Regions from separate parts of the Bradyrhizobium sp. UFLA01-814 genome, predicted to be linked through region 2. Evidence: predicted binding sites of a transcription regulator. Region 2 holds the regulator's gene; the other holds the start of a gene.

Region 1 (3,814 bases), on a different contig from region 2:
GCGCAGGATGTTGTCGCGGTCGATCCGCGCCCGCGACGCCACCGCGACCGAGAACGCCGATGTGGCGCAGATCTCCTCGAACAGTTCCTCGCGGCGCTCGACGGTCAGCCGCTTCGAATCATCGAGGCCCTTGGGAATCCGATTTGGGTCCAGCACCACGGCGGCGGCGACCACCGGACCCGCCAGCGGCCCGCGCCCGGCCTCGTCGCAGCCGGCGACCGGCCAGACGCCGCGCTTGATCAGCGCGCGCTCGCGCCGAAAGCTCGGCCGCGTCACCACGATGACGCGCTTGTCCGGCCTGGCCGGCTCGGCCGGTTTCTTCTTCGACGCGGTCTTAACCGTGCTGTTGGACTTGTCCCGAATCATGCGGGGATCGTGATCAAGCCCGGCCCGCGGCGCAACCTGGAACCTGGCGCCCTTCCCCGTTATTCAATTCGCCGCTCCAATCGGGATCGGCGCTCTAATCGGGAATTGACACCCGGCGGTCGTCGCGAACCTCAAAGCCCGGCGCGCGCACCACTTCCCAGGCGTGGCCGTCGGGATCGCCGAAATAACCGCAATAGCCGCCATAGCTGGTGGGCTGCGCGGGCTTCAGCAGCCTCGCGCCTTTCGACAGCGCGAACGCCATCACGCGATCGACCTCGGCGTCGTCGTTGCAGTTCCAGGCGATCGCGACGCCGCGGAACGCTGACGGCCGCGGCTGATCCGGCAGCCCCGCATCGGCGGCGAGCAGATGCCACGGGAACAGGCCGAGCACGGTGCCGCCGGTCTCGAAGAAGGCAACCTCCTCGCCGGTCGCGCGCATCTTCCTGGTGAAGCCGAGTGATTCATAAAAGTCGATGCTGGCGCGCATGTCGCTGACGCCGAGCGTGAGGACGGTGAAGCGTGCGGTCGGGGTGTTACTCATGTTTGCACTCACTGTTTGACGTCTTCGTAGCCCGGATGGAGCGAAGCGCAATCCGGGACGTCTTTGGCCACGGGTCGACGAGCCCCGGATTTCGCTGCGTTCATCCGGGCTACGGGTCCGCCTAGAATAGACTGAGCTGCTGTCCGCTACGCTTCGGCTTGGCGAAGTGATCGGTGGTCAGCTTGGTCCGCCGCTTGTTGAGGCCGAGCTTTTCGCAGGCGATCTCGAAGCGGCGGCCGATCATCCAGGCCATCGGGCCGGTGCCCTTCATCCTGGTGCCCCATTGCGAGTCGTAGTCGCGGCCGCCGCGCATGTCGCGGATCAGCGTGAAGACGTGACGGTAGCGGTCGGGATAGTTCGCCATCAGCCATTCGCGGAACAGATCGCGCACCTCGAGCGGCAGGCGCAGCAGCACGTAGCTCGCCTCCCTGGCGCCGGCATGCGCGGCGGCATCGAGGATGCGCTCGATCTCGGAGTCGTTCAGCGCCGGGATCACGGGGGCGACCATCACCGTAGTCGGGATGCCGGCGTCGGCGAGCCGCTTGATCGCCTCGAGCCGCTTCGGCGGGGTCGACGCCCGCGGCTCCATGGTGCGGGCGAGCTTCGGGTCGAGCGTCGTCACCGAGAGCGCGACCTTGGCGAGATTGCGCTTGGCCAACCGCGCCAGGATGTCGATGTCGCGCACGACCAGCGCCGACTTGGTGACGATGCCGACCGGATGGCCGGCGCGCTCGAGCACCTCGAGGACGCTGCGCATGATCTTCCGGTCGCGTTCGATCGGCTGATAGGGATCGGTGTTGGTGCCGATCGCGATCATCCGGGCCTCGTAGTCCGGCGCCGCCAGTTCCTTCTCGAGCAGCGCGGGTGCGTCCGGCTTGGCGAACAGCTTCGATTCGAAGTCCAGCCCCGGCGACAGGCCGAGATAGGCGTGGGTCGGCCGCGCGAAGCAATAGACGCAGCCATGCTCACAGCCACGATAGGGATTGATCGAACGGTCGAAGCCGATGTCGGGCGAGTCGTTGCGGGTGATCACCTTGCGTGAGGTGTCGAGCGCCACGCTGGTCGTAAACGGCGGCAAATCTTCGAGGCTCTGCCAGCCATCGTCGAAGGCGACGCGAGCCTCGGCCTCGTAGCGGCCGCTGGCGTTGGACTGCGCGCCGCGGCCGCGCCGCCGCTCGCGCTCGATCGCGACCGCAAGCTCGCGAAAAGGGGTGGGTGCACCCGCCGGGTTATCGGAGGGCGCCGTTACCGGCGGGTGCTTGAGGGCATGAGAGGATGCTCGGCTCATGTTCTGAAGCTAACACAGCACGAGAACAAATCAAGAACATGAACGGAGAAATTCCACAGAACCTTGCTACAAAATTCTGCAGGCGAACAGGCTGCTTTGAATATGACAAGGTGATAACACGGCCGGAGTTTCTCCATCGTTTGAGCCATCGAAGCCTCAAAATCATGCTGAGCGTGATCATTCCAACCGACGGCGTCGAGCGCACCGCGGTCGCAACCCTGGCGGCGCTGGTGCCGGGCGCGGCCGCGGGTGTCATCCGCGAAGTGCTGCTGGTCGACCGCAGCAACGGCGATGTGATGGAGCGCGTCGCCGACGTCGCCGGCTGCCGCTTCCTGCGCTTCGAGGGCACGCGCGCCGCGGCGCTTGCGGCAGGCGCGCGGCAGGCGCGGTCGCCCTGGCTGATGTTCCTGCATCCGGGCGCGGTGCTCGATGCCGGCTGGATCGAGGAATCCACCCAGTTCATCCAGATGGTGGCGGCCAGCGGCAAGGACCGCGCCGGCATCTTCCGCTACGCCCGCGCGCCCTACACCGACCCCGGCCTGCGCGACGGCCTCAAATTCGTCGCCCGGATGATCACCGGGCCTTCGGCCGAACAGGGCCTCTTGATCGCGCGCGAACATTACGAGCGGATCGGCGGCTATCGGCCCGACGCCCGCCGCTCCGAGGCGCGCCTGCTGCGCCGGCTCGGCCGCTCCTCCCGCACCATGCTGCGCAGCCGGATCATGGTGGCTTGAAGCGTTTTCAAGCGAAGTGGGCACCGGTTCGCGTAAAGAAAACGCGTCAAAACAAGCCTGAAGCTTAGGTTCTGTCTTCAGAACTGAAGCTTGAACAAAGCCCTTGCGGATTATTTGATTCCGTCAAATAATATATTTGATGAAATCAAATTCCCATGACGCCACCCTCGAGAGCCAGGTCGCCGCGATCCGCGGCTTCAGCCGGTTCTATACCCGCAAGCTCGGCATCATCGAGCCGAAGCTGCTGCACTCGCCATTCACGCTGCAGGAAGCGCGGATCATCTACGAGCTCGCGCATCGCGAAAATTGCACCGCAACCGACCTGGTGCTCGATCTCGATCTCGATGCCGGTTTCGTCAGCCGCACGCTGGCGGCGCTGCAAAAGCGCCAGATCGTGACCCGCAAGCCGTCGAAGGCCGACAAGCGTGTCAACGAGGTGGCCCTCACCGCCAAGGGCCGCACCGCAGCCGCCGATCTCGACAGCCGCTCGCGCAGCGAGGTCGGGGCGCTATTGAAGCAGATGGACAGCGACCGTCGCGCCGCGGTGGTGCGCGCCATGAGCACGATCGAGCTATCGCTGGAGCCGCCCGCCGGGAAACCGGTCGGCTTCCTGCTGCGCAGCCATCGCGTCGGCGACATGGGCTGGGTCGTCTCGCGGCAGGGACAAGCCTACGCGGAGGAATATGGCTGGGACATCAGCTACGAGGCGTTGGTGGCCGAGATCTGCGCGCAGTTTCTGCGATCGTTCGATCCCGCCCGCGAGCATTGCTGGATCGCGGAGGTCGACGGCGAGCCGGTCGGCTCGATCTTCCTGGTCGACGGCGGCGACGGGGTCGCCAAGCTGCGCCTGCTGCTGGTGGAGGAGAAGGCGCGCGGGCTCGGCGT
Region 2 (3,814 bases):
TTTGATGCACAGCGCCAAGGATGCGTTCCTGGTCAAGGAGTGGTTGGCGGCGGACGCCGACGCGCGGACCGCCACCGATGCGTCGCTCGGCGAGGGCGTCTCCTGCGATGCCGGCGGCTGCGTGGCCCAGGGACCTGGCGGCGCCTTCGTCGCGCTCGCGACCCGGCCGGAGGCGCTGGCGGACGACTGCGAGCGCGCAGGCCTGATCGTGACCGCGCGGCCGGCGCCGCAGGGCTGCGCGGCCTCGGTGATCGATGCCGAGCGGCTGCGCCGCCACGGCGCGCTGGTGCTACGGCGGATCAGGGACGGTTACGCCGTCGATGCGGTGAAGCCCGGCGGGATCGACCGGCCGTGGTCGCCGGCGGTTCCGGGCGACGGCGAGAGCGAGACGACGCTGCGCGCGCCGGCCGCCGCGCCGCGGCCCGCCGTGGACGCGACGCCGGCCGAGACCGATCTGCAGGGCGATGATTAGCGGTGGTCCGGTGAGGGGCCGCTCGGCAGCTCGAACAGGCCGAGATGGTATTCGTCGGAATCGGGGCCGGCGTCGGGCTTCTTGACGAGGGTAAAGGAAGCCTCGGGAAATTGCTCCCAGACTTTCAGGTCGTCGGCCGTCACCGTCAGCCAACCGAACCGGAACATGTAGCGGCCCGGTTCCGTGACGCGTCCAGCCTTTTGCCATGTGACCTTATCGACCACCGCACACGTCCTCCGTGCCCGATGATGCGCCAAGGCGCCGGCCGACGCAAACCTCCTCCTGCGCCCCGGAAGCGGAAGTCCGGGGTCGCCCGAAATTGCTTAGGTCATCCGCCGCCGAACAGCTCATTCCGCGGCGACGATGCGCTCAACCCAAAAACAGCGTTGCGAATGCGGAGGGCCGCCGCTCGACGACCTTCGGCTTGTGCTCGACCGGCGGATGCAGCGCCGGCAATTGTAGCACGCTGACGCGCTGTCCCTCGACCAGCTGGGTCACCAGGACATGGCTGCCGTCGGGGAATTCGACCGCGTCATGATGCCGATCGGGCACGTCGGGCTCGACTTCGTTGAATACGCCGACGCGATAGTTCAGCGTCTTGGTCCAGATCCAGCGGCTGTCGTAGCGAACGTTCTCGGCGAAAGCGAGCTCGGTGCCCGGCAGCATGCAGACCGCGACAGTGGGATCGTTCTCCGAAGCAAAGCCGCGGGTCGACGTGCCGCGGAACGTCGTCGTGATCAGCGTCTCTCCGACAATGGCGGGGCGCGATGCCACGGCGTGCAGACTATAGTCACACATCGGATGGCTCCTCATTTCGAGGTAGCGACCCGTGCCTCTCCTTGAGGCATTAGGGCCTCTACCAGAGTGGACGATAGCGAACGAGCTTCTGCTCGTTTCTGGGCGATTGTACGACTGGTCCGAGACCGCCTCCGATCACAAACACGCGACGCTGCGCGAGAGGTATCGGAGCGCATCGGGCAGGCCGTACGCTACACTATCATGCAAGGAACGATCCGACGTGTTGCTCGTTCCCGGCCGCCGCAAGTATTTGCAATTCAGTATTTGCGATAAAGCCCGATCAGCTTGCCTTGGATGCGGACCCGGTTCGGCGGCAGGATGCGCACTTCATAGGCGGTGTTGGCCGGCTCGAGCGCGATCGATGCGCCGCGGCGGCGGAAGCGCTTCAGGGTGGCTTCCTCCTCGTCGATCAGCGCCACCACGATGTCGCCGGTATTGGCGACGTCGTTGCGCTGGATCAGCGCCATGTCGCCGTCGAGGATGCCGGCATCGACCATCGAGTCGCCGCGCACTTCGAGCGCATAGTGCTCGCCGGCGCCGAGCATGTCGGGCGGCACGCTGATGGTGTGGCTGCGGGTCTGCAGCGCCTCGATCGGCGTACCGGCGGCGATCCGGCCCATCACGGGGACCGCGACCGGACGGTTGCCGTCGTCCTCGGCGATCGGCGGCGTGCTGGCGCGCCGGCCGAGGGTGCCTTCGATGACGCTGGGCGTGAAGCCGCGGCGGCCGTTGCCCCCGCCGGCCGAGAGTTCGGGCAGCTTGATGACCTCGATGGCGCGGGCGCGGTTCGGCAGGCGGCGGATGAAGCCGCGCTCCTCCAGCGCAGTGATCAGGCGGTGGATACCGGACTTCGAGCGCAGGTCGAGCGCATCCTTCATCTCGTCGAAGGAGGGCGGTACGCCGGCCTCTTTCAGACGTTCATTGATGAAACGCAGAAGTTCGTACTGTTTGCGCGTGAGCATCTCGAGTATTCCCCCGGTTGATAGCGTCGTTCGATTCCGAGACTCTTCTGGTGGGGCCTGCAGGCGGGGCCTGACCTCAGGAGCATGTGCTCAATGCACCTGCTTCCACCCGGCTTCCCGATTGTAGACACCAGTACTCGAAACAAATCATGAACGGACACTATATGTTCGATATGTGTTCCGCAACCACTTAATTTCCGGTGAACGGATCAGGCAACGCACAATCGGCGGGGCGCGAAAAACCTTATTCGGGCAGTGTCAGGATCTCGCATTCGCTGCCTTTGACGGCCGCAGCCGCGAACGGCGGACGCACGAGAAGTGCCCGTGCCGCAGCGAGATTCCCGAGCAGCGACGAGTCCTGCTGCGTCACCGGCGTTGCGATCAGCGTGCCGTCCTCGCGCGCTTCGAGCCGTGCACGCAGATAGTCCTCGCGCTGGTCGTTGGCGGCGAGGTCGCGGCCGAGCAGGGCGCTCGTGCGGCGATGATGAATCACTTTCCGGCCGCTGAGCGCCCGAATCAACGGCACCAAGAACAGGAAGGCGCAGACATAGGACGACACCGGATTGCCGGGCAGGCCGATCACCCGCATCGCGCCGAGCCGGCCGTGCATCATCGGCTTGCCGGGCCGCATCGCAATCCGCCAGAACGTCATGTCGACGCCCTCGGCTTCCAGCGACCGCTTGACGAGATCGTGGTCGCCGACCGAGGCGCCGCCTGTCGTGATGAGGACATCGGCGCCGGCCTCGCGCGCCCGGCGGATGCCGGCCGTGGTCGCCTCCACCGTGTCGGCGGCAACGCCGAGGTCGATGGTCTCGGCGCCCTCGGCGCGCGCCAGCGCCCGCAGCGCGTAGCCGTTGGAATAGACGATCTGGCCGGGGCCGGGCTGCGAGCCCGGCATTACCAGCTCGTCGCCGGTCGCCAGCACCGCGACCTTCGGGCGGCGGCGCACCGCAAGTTCCGGATAGTTCATGGCGGCCGCCAGCGACAGCGCGCGGTCGGACAGGCGGCTGCCGCCGCTGAGCAGCACCTCGCCCGCACGGAAGTCGACCCCGGCCGGGCGGATGTGCCGTCCGACGCTGGCGGCCTCCGTGATCGTGATGTGGTCGCCGCCGTCGACGGCGGTGTCTTCCTGGATGATCACCGCGTCGGCGCCATTGGGGATCACGCCGCCGGTGAAGATCCGCACCGCCTCGCCGGCGCCGACCGTCCGCTCGAACGGCCGGCCGGCGGCCACTTCGCCGATCACCTTGAGCCGGGCCTTTAGGTCAGCCGCATCGGCGGCGCGCACCGCATAGCCGTCCATCGCCGACATCGGCTGCGGCGGCTGGGTACGCAGCGCGGCGAGGTCGTGCGCCAGGGTGCGGTGGTAGGCGGCATCGAGCGCGACCATCTCCTCCGGCAGCGGTTCGGCGCCGGCGAGGACGGCGGACAGGGCATCGGCAACCGGCATCAGGGCCACGCTCAGAGCTCCTCAATTCCTAATGTTCAAATACCAAGTGCGGTCAAAGCCCTTGCCACGTCATCCGTCGATGTCACGTGGATAGCATGAAGGCCGCGCGCCCGCGCACCTTCGATATTGGCG

Evidence for each region. The regulator LexA, encoded in region 2, represses DNA repair genes until DNA is damaged. The targets are predictions, from matches to a motif close to TGTTCNNNNTGTGTTCNG.
Region 1: PMN64_RS07405 (PA0069 family radical SAM protein) is a predicted target of LexA. The motif match lies at 2,217-2,234, and genes of this name have one in related genera.

What each region holds. Positions count from the first base shown of each region.
Region 1 is NZ_JAQOSR010000015.1:61,959-65,772, reverse strand. Features, by position in the region: gene PMN64_RS07415 (ribonuclease HII) at 1-366, opposite strand, end outside; gene PMN64_RS07410 (VOC family protein) at 461-907, opposite strand; gene PMN64_RS07405 (PA0069 family radical SAM protein) at 1,029-2,195, opposite strand; gene PMN64_RS07400 (glycosyl transferase) at 2,360-2,929, shown strand; gene PMN64_RS07395 (GNAT family N-acetyltransferase) at 3,069-3,814, shown strand, end outside.
Region 2 is NZ_JAQOSR010000089.1:31,554-35,367, forward strand. Features, by position in the region: gene PMN64_RS25100 (ComEC/Rec2 family competence protein) at 1-472, shown strand, start outside; gene PMN64_RS25105 (hypothetical protein) at 469-696, opposite strand; gene PMN64_RS25110 (hypothetical protein) at 842-1,270, opposite strand; gene lexA (transcriptional repressor LexA) at 1,528-2,232, opposite strand; gene glp (gephyrin-like molybdotransferase Glp) at 2,477-3,691, opposite strand; gene PMN64_RS25125 (HAD family hydrolase) at 3,718-3,814, opposite strand, start outside.